Regions from separate parts of the Bradyrhizobium sp. AUGA SZCCT0182 genome, predicted to be linked through region 1. Evidence: riboswitches for the same ligand, from Rfam matches in the RefSeq annotation. Region 1 holds a riboswitch; the other holds the start of a gene.

Region 1 (5,974 bases):
CGTCGATGATGCCGAGTGACAGCACGCGGTCCTTTGGAAAACCGGCAAGATCGTCGAGTTGCTCGGGCGCGCGCACGAGGTCCAGATGCAGGCCAGCGACGGGCAGGGCGATCGCGGTGTCGCGGTCGGCGCCGAGCCCGCCAAAGTATGTCGCCAGCATGATCTTGAGCTCAGGTACCGCCTTGGCGATTTCCGCATAGGCATAATGCAGCGCCTGCTGCGCGATAATGTCGAGGTCAAGGACCAGGCACGGCTCGTCGATTTGCACCCATTCCGCGCCGGCTTTCGCGAGTTCGCGCAGCACCTCGATATAGACCGGCACCAACCGGTCTAGCAGCGATAGCGTGTTGAATCCCGCATCCTTGCACTTGGCGAGTTTGAGGAACGTCACGGGGCCGACCAGCACCGGGCGGGTCTGGTAGCCGAGCGCTTTGGCTTCCAGATACTCCTCGATCGGCTTGCGCGAGGCGAGCGTGAAGGTCTGATCCTTCTCCAGTTCAGGCACCATGTAGTGGTAATTGGTGTCGAACCATTTTGTCATTTCCAGCGCCGGCACGCCGTGGGCCGCGTCGTGGTGGGCGTGGCCGCAGTCCGCATCATGCGCCGCGCCTTGGGCGCCGCGCGCCATCGCGAAGTAGGTGGCGAGCGGAACCGTGCCGCCGTTCCAGCCGTAGCTTTTCGGAATGGCGCCGACCATCACGCAGGTGTCGAGCACCTGGTCGTAGAACGTGAAGTCGTTGGACGGGATGATGCTGACACCAAGCCTCTTCTGGCGCGCCCAATTGGCCGCGCGCAGCCCGATGCCGGTCTCGATCAGGGCTTTCTCGTCGGTCGTGCCCGACCAGAAGCTCTCCAGCGCGAATTTCAGCTCGCGGCGCGGACCGATGCGCGGCGTGCCGAGCGAAGCGACGGGAAGTGAGGAGGTAGAATTTACAGAAGCAGTCGCATTGGAAACAGACATGGCTTAACCCCAAAAGTTGGGGGCAAAGGCCGAAGTGACACGTCTGGATTCCGGACGGTAGGGCGCGCGGAATCGCAACCGCACCACCGGGACACCCCGCCCGAGGACGTTTATGTTGTCGAGGCAGGTCTCCTGGCTCGCGGGTCAATGCTGCTGTCCGGTCTTCCCAAAACCTTTGCGGGTCTCAGTGACTTTGTTGGACAGCGGCTCGCCGCTTACAGTTGCGGGGGCAGCTCCGGCTTCACACCGGCTTCCCTCTTAGCTTCGGGAAAACCATCCCGAAGAACCACGACGCGTCCACTTACTGGCAACTCGGCGCGCCCGTCAACTCGATCGCCGGTTGTTGCGGTTGTTCACAGCTTCAACAGGGTGAACCAGAATTTTCGCAGGCTCGGCTAGCGCACCATTGACACGATTACCCAAATCGCACCAGATGTAGTTGTCACGGTCCATCACGACGCAAGTCATGGTGGCTAAGAGGGAAGTCGGTGATTGCGCCAAAGGGCGCGAAATTCCGACGCTGCCCCCGCAACTGTAAGCAGTGAGTTGTTCCCCCCTTTACGTCACTGATGCGGCTTCGCATTGGGAAGACAGGGAATAACGACGACCTGCGAGCCAGGAGACCTGCCGCGACACCGAAAAAACGTCCACGGGCGGGGTGTCCCGGCGGTCGCTTGCAGATCCATGCCGGCGTTGCCGTCGCGCATTCGATGCAGCGTCCCCAAAGACATCCGGCCTCAACAACACCACGGGGTCTGCCGATGTCCGAATCTTCCGGTCTCATTTCTCTCGAAGCCAAAACCGCTCCCTTGTTCCAGTTGCGTCCCGAAACGCTCGCCGCGCCGGACGCCGAACTTCCGATGCAGGTGATCCGCCGCAACGGCACGGTTTCGAAATTCGATGCCAGCAAGATCTCGGTCGCGATGACCAAGGCGTTTCTCGCCGTCGAGGGCCACACCGCGGCGGCCTCGCGCCGGGTGCATGAGGTGGTGGAGCAGTTGACCGCTGAGGTCGTCGGCGCGCTGTCGCGCCGGATGAGCGAAGGCCGCACCTTTCACATCGAAGACGTGCAGGACCAGGTCGAACTGGCGCTGATGCGCAGCGAGCACCACAAGGTGGCGCGCGCCTATGTGCTGTACCGCGACGAGCGCACCAGGCAGCGCGCCGAGCAGGAGGCCGCCAAATCGGCCAAGCCTGCGGCAGGACCCGTGCTGCATGTGACGCTGGCGAACGGCACCAAGGTGCCGCTCGATACCGGGCGGCTCGCGCTGATCGTGGGCGAGGCCTGCGCCGGTCTTGATGGCGTCGACGCCGCGCCCGTCATCGCGGAAACCCAGCGCAATATCTACGACGGCATCAGCCAGGACGAACTGGCGCTCGCTTCCGTGATGGCTGCGCGGACGCTGGTGGAGCAGGAGCCCAACTACGCTTACGTGAGCGCGCGGCTGCTGCTCGACAAGCTGCGCACCGAAGTGCTGTCCTACGTGCAGGGGGTGCCGACCAACGCCTCGCAGGCCGATATGGCCGGCCGCTACGGCGAATATTTCCCGGCCTATATCAAGACCGGCATCAAGGCCGAACTGCTCGATCCGGATCTGGCGCGCTTCGACCTGAAGAAAATCGCCGCGGCGCTGAAGCCGGAACGCGATCTGGCGTTTCAGTTCCTCGGCCTGCAGACGCTGTACGACCGCTATTTCCTGCATGAAGGCGGCAACCGCATCGAGCTGCCGCAGGCGTTCTTCATGCGCGTCGCGATGGGACTTGCGACCCGCGAGATCGATCGCGAGGCCCGCGCGATCGAATTCTACGATTTGCTGTCGTCTTTCGATTTCATGGCTTCGACGCCGACGCTGTTCAATTCTGGAACGCTGCGGCCGCAATTGTCGTCGTGCTTCCTCACCACGATCGCGGATGATCTCGACGGCATCTTCAAGTCGGTCAAGGACAACGCGCTGCTGGCAAAATATTCCGGCGGGCTCGGCAATGACTGGACCCGCGTGCGCGGGCTCGGGGCCCACATCAAGGGCACCAATGGCGAAAGCCAGGGCGTGGTGCCGTTCCTGAAAGTCGCCAACGACACCGCCATTGCGGTCAACCAGGGCGGCAAGCGCAAGGGCGCGGTCTGCGCTTATCTCGAGACCTGGCATATCGACATCGAGGAATTCCTCGATCTGCGCAAGAACACCGGCGACGACCGCCGCCGCACCCACGACATGAACACCGCGAACTGGGTGCCTGATTTGTTCATGCAGCGCGTCGAAGCCGACGGCGAATGGACGCTGTTCTCGCCTGACGAGACGCCCGACCTGCACGACCTCTACGGCACAAAGTTCGCCGAACGCTATGCCGCCTATGAAGCCAGGGCGGCGCGCGGTGAAATCCGCGTCTTCAAGCAGGTCCGCGCCACTGACCTCTGGCGCAAGATGCTGACCATGCTGTTCGAGACCGGGCATCCCTGGATCACGTTCAAGGACCCCTGCAATCTCCGTTCGCCGCAGCGTCATGCCGGCGTCATCCATTCCTCCAATCTGTGCACCGAGATCACGCTCAACACCTCCGACGACGAGACCGCGGTTTGCAATCTCGGCTCGATCAACCTGCTCAATCACATCCAGGGCGGTCGCCTGAACGAGGCGCGGCTGAAGAAGAGCGTGACGATTGCGATGCGGATGCTCGACAACGTCATCGACATCAATTTCTACACCATTCCGGAAGCGCGGCGTTCCAACCTGCGGCACCGTCCGGTCGGTCTCGGGTTGATGGGGTTCCAGGACGCGCTGCAGGCGATGCGGATCGCTGTCGCCTCCGATGCGGCTGTGACGTTCGCCGACACCAGCATGGAGGCGATCTCCTACTACGCGATCTCGGCTTCGGTCGATCTCGCCGCTGAGCGCGGTCGCTATCCCTCGTTCGACGGATCGCTGTGGAGCCAGGGCATCCTGCCGATCGATTCGATCGAGCTATTGGCGGAAGCGCGCGGCGGTGTCGCGATGGACCGTTCCATGACGCTCGATTGGGGCAGCTTGCGCGAACGCGTCAGATCGACCGGCATGCGCAATTCCAACGTGATGGCGATCGCGCCGACGGCGACGATTTCCAACATCTGCGGCGTCGCGCAGTCGATCGAACCCGCCTACCAGAACCTCTATGTCAAATCCAACATGTCCGGCGACTTCACCGTCGTGAACGAATTTCTGGTGCGCGACCTCAAGGCGCGCGGGTTGTGGGACGAGGTGATGGTCAACGACCTCAAATATTTCGACGGCAGCGTCGGCTCGATCGACCGCATCCCTGATGATCTCAAGGCGCTCTACGCCACCTCGTTCGAGATCGACAGCGCCTGGCTGATCGAGGCGGCGGCGCGGCGCCAAAAATGGATCGACCAGTCGCAGTCGCTCAACCTCTATATCGCCAACCCGTCCGGCAAGAAGCTCGACACGCTCTATCGCCTGGCGTGGACCCGCGGCTTGAAGACCACCTATTACCTGCGCTCGCGCAGCGCGACGCATGTCGAGAAGTCCACGCTCAAGGGCACCGACGGCAAGCTCAACAGTGTCGCCTCCGTGACGATGATGGCTCCAGCCCCAATCATCGTCCCGCTGGCCGCCACCGCGCCGGACCTGTCCGGTGCGGTGGCGTGCTCCATCGACAATCCCGAATGCGAAGCCTGCCAGTAAGCAGCAAGAAACATAAGGAAATAAACCCAATGCTCGACTGGTCCGAACCTTCCGCGCCCGCATCTCACGCGCCGCCGTCCTTTGCGGCATCACCTGCTGCCGAGGCCGATCAAACCGGGCTCGGTACCATCGACCGCCACGGTGGCCGCGTCTCGGTCGACGACAAGCGGATGATCAATTGCCGCGCCGACGTCAATCAATTGCTGCCACTGAAATACAAATGGGCGTGGGAGAAATATCTCGCCGGCTGCAACAATCACTGGATGCCGACCGAAGTCTCGATGCAGGCCGACATCGCGCTATGGAAGTCGCGCGACGGCCTCACCGAGGACGAGCGCCGCGCCATCAAGCGCAATCTCGGCTTCTTCGCGGCATCCGAGAGTCTGGTCGCCAACAACATCGTGCTGGCGATCTACCGCCATCTGACCAATCCGGAATGCCGGCAATATCTGCTGCGGCAGTCGTTTGAGGAAGCGGTGCACACCCACACCTTCCAGTACATCGTGGAGAGCCTGGGGCTGGACGAGGGCGAGTTGTTCAACATGTACCGCGAGGTGCCGTCGATTACCGACAAGGCGGCGTGGGCGCTGAAGCACACCCAGCATCTCGACGATCCCGACTTCAAGACCGGAACGCCGGAGGCCGACCAGGCATTCCTGCGCGACCTCGTCGCCTTCTATGTGATCTTCGAGGGCATGTGGTTCTACACGGGCTTTGCGCAGATCCTGTCGCTCGGCCGCCGCAACAAGATGGTCGGGATTGCCGAGCAGTACCAGTACATCCTGCGCGACGAATCCATTCACCTGAATTTCGGCATCGACGTCATCAACCAGATCAAGATCGAGAATCCGCATCTGTGGACCAAGGCGTTCCAGGACGAGGTTCGTGACATGGTGCGCACCGCGGCCGAACTCGAAGCCGCCTACGGCCGGGACACCATGCCGCGCGGCTTTCTCGGGCTGAACGCGGCGCTGTGCGAAACCTATATGCACTTCATCGCCAACCGCCGCTGCGCGCAGCTCGGGCTGGCGCGGGTGTTCGACGAGACCGAGAACCCGTTCCCATGGATGTCGGAAGCGATGGACCTGAAGAAGGAAAAGAACTTCTTCGAGACCCGCGTCATTGAATATCAGAACGGTGGCGCGCTGACCTGGGAGTGAGAGCCGGGCGTCAGTTCGGCGAGCCCGGCGCGGAAGATGGAGCGGCCTTGCGCTGATCGTCGCGGACGTGGATGACGGCAATGTCATCCGTGTACAGTCGTTTCCAGCCCGCGATATGATCCAGCACCTTGGTGGCCGGCAAATCCGGCCCCAGCAAGGTGGCGTCGATCTGATAC
Region 2 (5,974 bases), on a different contig from region 1:
CGCTGCAGGACAAGCCGTTTGCCGAGCACAAGATCGTGCTGCAGCTTTCGGACAATGACCCGCGCAAGCAGGGTCTCGTGCTCAGCGTCGCCAGCAACCTGATGAAGCACTACGACCCCGACAAGGTCGCGATCGAAATCGTGGCATTCGGCCCGGGCATCGAACTGCTGCGCCCGGAAAATCCCAACCGCAAAATGGTCGAGAGCCTGGTCGCCCAGGGCGCGCGGTTCGATATCTGCCTCAACACCGTCGACACGCTCGAACGCGAGAGCGGCAAACGGCCGGAATTCATCGCGGCTGCGACGCCGGTCCAGGTCGGCGTCGCGCAGATTCTGTTCCTGACCGAGAATGGATATACGCTGGTCAGGCCTTGAATACCGCTGTCCGGCCTTCGGGGAGCAAGACTCCCTCGACAAAGCCATCTCGTGGAGACGAAAGCCGTTTGAGAAGGCGACAAAAATAGAATAATATCCTCCGCGAGACCCAGATAGAGAACGCGGCAGCGACCATGATTTTTCGTCAGCTCTTCGACAGCGTCTCGGGCACCTACAGTTACCTGCTGGCCAGCCGCGCCGGCGGCGAGGCGCTGATCCTCGATCCCGTGCTGGAAAAGGCCGACCGCTATTGCCAGCTGCTGCGCGAACTCGATCTGCGGCTGGTCAAGGCGGTCGACACCCATCTGCACGCCGACCACGTCACGGGCCTCGGCGAACTGCGCGATCGCACCCAGTGCATCACCATCATGGGCGAGCAGAGCAAAGCCGACGTGGTGTCGATGCGCGTCTCCGACGGCGACAAGGTGATGATCGAAGGTTTGAGCCTGGATGCCCTGTACACACCCGGCCACACGGACGATTCCTATAGCTATTTGATGGGCGACCGCGTCTTCACCGGCGACACGCTTTTGATCCGAGGCACCGGCCGCACCGATTTCCAGAACGGCAGCGCGCGGGCGCAATATGATTCGATCTTCAACCGGCTGCTGAAGCTGCCGGATGAGACCATGGTATTCCCCGCCCACGACTATAAGGGCGACACGGTCTCCACCATCGGCGAGGAGAAGCGCTACAATCCGCGCCTGCAGGTCCGCGGCATCGACGAGTATGTCGAGTTGATGAACAATCTCAATTTGCCGAATCCAAAACTGATGGACGTGGTGTTGCCAGCCAACATGCATGTCGGCCTGCACCAGGACGATCTCGCCAAACAGGGCCTCGCACTGTCGGCGCGCGCCGCGATCGACAGTATCGGTAAGCCCGACATCCTGCTGGTCGATCTGCGCGAGGCCAGCGAGCGCGCCAAGCACGGCACGCTGTCGGGCGCCCTGCATGCGCCCTACCCCGGCATCGCCGAAAGCTTAGCGCCGGGCGGCATGCTGCGCGAAGTCGCGGCCGCGACGGGACGGCGCGTGGTGTTCTTCTGCGCGTTCGGCGAACGCTCGGCGATGGCGGTGACCGCCGCCAAGAACGCCGGCCTTGCCAACACGGCCCATATCGAGGGCGGCATCGACGCCTGGAAGAAGGCCGGCGGCCCGGTGGTGATGGGGTAGAATCTTTTGCCGTCGTCCCTGCGAACGCAGAGACGACGAAATAGTCTTTCCGGGACTTCACCGCCCCACCCGCTTCAATTCCGCAGTCAGTACATCCAGCGCTTCCGCCAGCATCACGCCGCCGCATTCGGTCAGCCGTTCCGGAATCACGATGCGTTTTTCCGGCGGATAGAACCGCGCGAGTGCCGGATGCAGCAGAAAGGCCTGGCCGTCGTCGCGCGCGAAATCGCCGGCCTGCGACACCAGCAGCAAATCCGGTTTCTGGCTCACGATCGCCTCGAGTGAAGCGAAGCCGCCGAAATTGAAACCGAGATCACCGGCCGTGTTGAACAGCCCGGTCTCCGCCAGCAGCGAGCCGACAAAGCTGTCGCTGCCCGCGACCCAGCCGCGCCGCGACAGCGGCAGCACCCGATAGTGTTTTGCGGCGACAGCCTGGCGCGCCCGCGCTAACGCCGCATCGAGCAACGCGATCTGCGCCGCCGCGCGATCGGGGTGGCCGACGATATCGCCGAACTCGCGAATCTGGTCCTTCACCTCAGGCAGCGTTCGCGGCACCGGGAGTTCGGCGAGACGCAGCCCATGCGCTTTGAGCAATTCCCGCGTCGAACGCTTGTCGTACAAATTGGCGACGACGATGTCGGGCTTCAGCACCATCACGTCTTCCGCGCCGCCCGACAGTTTTGGATAGCGAGCGACGTCACCGGCCACCCAGGCATCGCGCGAATAACGCGAAAGCCCGAGGATCTGCTCGGGATCGGCCAGCGACAGCAGCAATTGATCGCTGCAGACGTTCATCGACACGATCCGCGGCAGCTTAGCTGATAACGCGGAGCCGCCCGGCATCGCCAGCGCGGCAACCGCCAGCAGCACGGCAAGCCGGCGGCGCATCACAGATCCGCCCACGGCACGATCACGGCCTCGCGCTGGTATTCGGCGCGGTAGGCGCTGATCCGGAACACGTCGGCTATCACCCGCTCCGACAGCGCTTCCACCGGCGCGCCCTGCGACACCAGCCGGCCCTCCTTCAGCACCAGCACATGATCGGCGAATCGTGCAGCCAGGCCGAGGTCGTGCGTCACCACGATGACCAGCACGCCCTTGTCGGCGGTGGCGCGCAAATTCTTCATCACGTCGATCTGATGGCGCGGATCGAGCGAGGCGGTCGGCTCGTCGGCCAATATCACCGGCGCTTCGACCGCCAGCACGCGCGCCAGCGCGACGCGGCTGCGCTCGCCGCCGGACAGTTCGGTGACGCGGCGTTCGCTGAATTCCACCACATCGACCGCCTGCATCGCGCGCAATACGGCTTCAGTATCCTTTGGCGACAGCCGCGCCGGATCGGTCGCGCCGTGCGGATAGCGGCCGAGCGCCACGATATCGCGCGCCGGCAGTGGCCAGTGCACGATGTGGCCCTGCGGCAGATAGGCAAAGCGTTTTGCGCGTTCACGCAGCGACAGATCGGCCAGCGCATCGCCGCCTATATGGATACTGCCTGAGGACGGCAGCAGCCCCGACAGCGCCCGCAGCAGCGTGGTCTTGCCGGCGCCGTTCGGTCCGACCAGGGCGACCAGATGACCCGCGGTCAGCGACAGCGATACATCGCTGAGCACATGGCGGCCGGCCAATGTCACGTTTACGCCCTGCGCCGTGAGAAGCGTTGCTTCGCTCATGCGACACCTCCCCCGAGCGCGCGGCGTTCGCGCGCGATCAGATAGAGGAAGAACGGCACGCCGATGATCGAGGTCAGCACGCCGACCTTGATGTCGCTGGTCGAGGGAATGATCCGCACCGCGATGTCGGCGGCGAGCAGCAGCGCCGAGCCTGCCAGCGCACTCGGCACCAGCAGCCGCGCCGGATCATGACCGATCAACGGCCGCATCAGATGCGGCGCGACGAGGCCGATGAAGCCGATGGTGCCGGTGACCGCAACCGCGCCGCCGACCCCAAGCGCAACGCCGGTGATCACGATCAGCCGCAGGCGCCCGACATCGACGCCGAGGCTCTGCGCGGTCTCCTCACCGAGGCTGAGCGCGCGAAAGGAATGGCGCTGGCTGAACAGGATAATACCACCGGCAACGATGAACGGCAGCGCCAGCATCACGTGCTGAAAACTGCGATCCTCCAGCGATCCGAGCAGCCAGAACGCGATCTCCAGCACCACGAAGGGATTGCTGGAGAGGTTCATCACCAGCGCGGTGGCGGCGCCCGCCAGACTCGAAATCGCAAGGCCCGCCAGGATCAGGATCAGCAGCCCGGCATTGCGGCCGGCGATCGTCAAGAGCACGAACACCGATCCGAAAGCGGCCATGATCGCCACCACCGGCAACGCATAGGAGCGCACATCGGCCCACCCCAGCGCGATCACCAGCACCGCGCCGAAGGCGGCCGATTGCGGCGCGCCGAACAGCGAGGGCGAGGCCAGCGGATTGCGCAGCAGGCCCTGCAGCGACGCGCCTGACATTCCCAGGATGGCGCCGATCGCCAGCGCCAAGATGGTCCGCGGCAGGCGGATTTCCCGCACGATCACCTGCGACACATCGCTGCCGCCGCCGAGGAGAGCTTCCATCACCGCCAGCGGCGACAGCCGCACCGGCCCGATGCCGAGCGAGATCAGCACCAACAGCCCGACGAGGCCGGCGAGCGCGGCCGTCACGCCAATCCGGCGCCGCGCGGCCTCCTCGTTTGCAGCAATGATGGTCTCAACACTCATCGATCGTCCCCGGACGGTCAGCCCGTACCGCACAACGCGTTCGAACGGTACTGCTCATGCGACATAAAAGACGCACTCGTCCAGTGAGGATCGCAGGCGAGGCCTGATGGGATTGACTCTATCTTTGACAAACTTCTACCATAATTTTCGACGGTTCCCGTTTTGGGGATCAAAAGGGAATGCGGTGCGGGGACAGTCCCCCAATTCCGCGGCTGCCCCCGCAACTGTAAGCGGTGAATCTTTCGTCCTACGCCACTGGGATTCTCGGTCCTGGGAAGGCGACGAAAGGTAACGACCCGCAAGCCAGGAGACCTGCCGTCAGCCGTGGTCACACGCGAAGATGTCGGTCGGGGAGTACAGGCATTAGTTTCACCAGAGCTGCTTACAGCACGATGGTGGGACTTGGTTCGCTGTGACGTGCCACTGACGTCATACCGAGGCCTGAACCATGTCTTCCACCACCACTGCCGCCAAGCGGTGCCGCCGTCTTTTGCTGGCGTCCAGTTTTCTGGCGCCGATCATGGCGCTCACCAATTCCGGCGCGCAGGCCCAGCAGACCGCCACAGCGGATCAACTGCCGGCGATCGAGGTCAACCCGCCCGGCGACCAGAACCGGACCCGCGCCAAACCCGCTTCCGATCAAGGCTCGGGCACGCGCCGCGTCGTCGCGCCGAACCCGAGGCCGTCAAGCAATCGGAACCCTGCGCCGGGGACCGGCTCGAACGTCGCGTCACAAGGCGATGGCCAGGGCGGCGGCGGAACGCCCGTCCGGCAATTCGCCGGCATCGTCGGCACATCGGCGACCGTCATCACGGCTGAAGAGATCGCGCATTCACCCGCGCAGACCTTGCAGGAAATCATCGCGCAAACACCGGGCGTGCAGCTCACCAGCCTGTATGGCGGCGTCAACGGCGCGAAGACCAGCGTCGATCTGCGCGGATTCGGCGCGTTTGCGACCTCCAACACCCTCGTGCTCATCAACGGCCGCAGGCTCAATGACGTCGACATGGCCGGTGTCGATTTTTCGACCATCCCGCGCGATTCGATCGAGCGCATTGAAATCACCCGCGGCAACAGCGGCGCGGTGCTGTACGGCGACAATGCGGTCGGCGGCGTCGTCAACATCGTGCTGAAAAACGGCGTCGGCGGCCCGCCGGTCGCGATCCGCGGCGAAGCCGGCGTCGGCTCCTTCAACCAGCGCATGGCCTCGGTCTCGGCGGCGACCAATTTCGGTGCGTGGTCGACGTCGTTCTACGGCAACGCCATCAAGTCAGACGGCTACCGCGTCAACAACACGCTCGACCAGCGCAACGGAGTCGGCAACCTCAACTACACCACGCCCGGCCTCACCGCCTTCGTAACCGTTACCGGCGACGATCAGAAGCTCGGCTTCCCCGGCGGCCGCATCGTCGATCCCTCGATCGGCGTCAACGAACTGGTCACAGCCCGCACCGGCACCAGCACGCCGTTCGACTACGGCAATCAGCAGGGCGCCAGCGCCACCGCCGGCTTCACCAAGACCCTGTGGAACGGCGTCGATCTCATCATCGATGGCGGTGTGCGGGACAAGAAACAGCAGGCCGCGTTCTTCAATCCCTTCGCCAACAGTTACGTCGACAGCCATCTACAGACATGGTCCCTGACGCCTCGATTGAGCGTCAAGAATGTAATGTTCGGACTACCCTCTTCGATCCTGACCGGCATCGATTATTACG

Evidence for each region. A riboswitch is a leader RNA that binds a small molecule or an ion and turns the genes downstream of it on or off. The one in region 1 is predicted to bind cobalamin.
Region 2: another riboswitch for cobalamin. It lies ahead of JQ611_RS01800 (TonB-dependent receptor); the one in region 1 lies ahead of metE (5-methyltetrahydropteroyltriglutamate--homocysteine S-methyltransferase).

Annotation. Positions count from the first base shown of each region.
Region 1 is NZ_JAFCLY010000064.1:16,397-22,370, forward strand. It holds gene metE (5-methyltetrahydropteroyltriglutamate--homocysteine S-methyltransferase) at 1-961, opposite strand, end outside; cobalamin riboswitch at 1,066-1,267, opposite strand; cobalamin riboswitch at 1,390-1,608, shown strand; gene JQ611_RS38520 (ribonucleoside-diphosphate reductase subunit alpha) at 1,723-4,638, shown strand; gene JQ611_RS38525 (ribonucleotide-diphosphate reductase subunit beta) at 4,668-5,798, shown strand; gene JQ611_RS38530 (hypothetical protein) at 5,809-5,974, opposite strand, start outside.
Region 2 is NZ_JAFCLY010000001.1:387,077-393,050, reverse strand. It holds gene JQ611_RS01825 (hypothetical protein) at 1-374, shown strand, start outside; gene JQ611_RS01820 (MBL fold metallo-hydrolase) at 509-1,549, shown strand; gene JQ611_RS01815 (ABC transporter substrate-binding protein) at 1,607-2,437, opposite strand; gene JQ611_RS01810 (ABC transporter ATP-binding protein) at 2,437-3,219, opposite strand; gene JQ611_RS01805 (iron ABC transporter permease) at 3,216-4,259, opposite strand; cobalamin riboswitch at 4,394-4,594, shown strand; gene JQ611_RS01800 (TonB-dependent receptor) at 4,708-5,974, shown strand, end outside.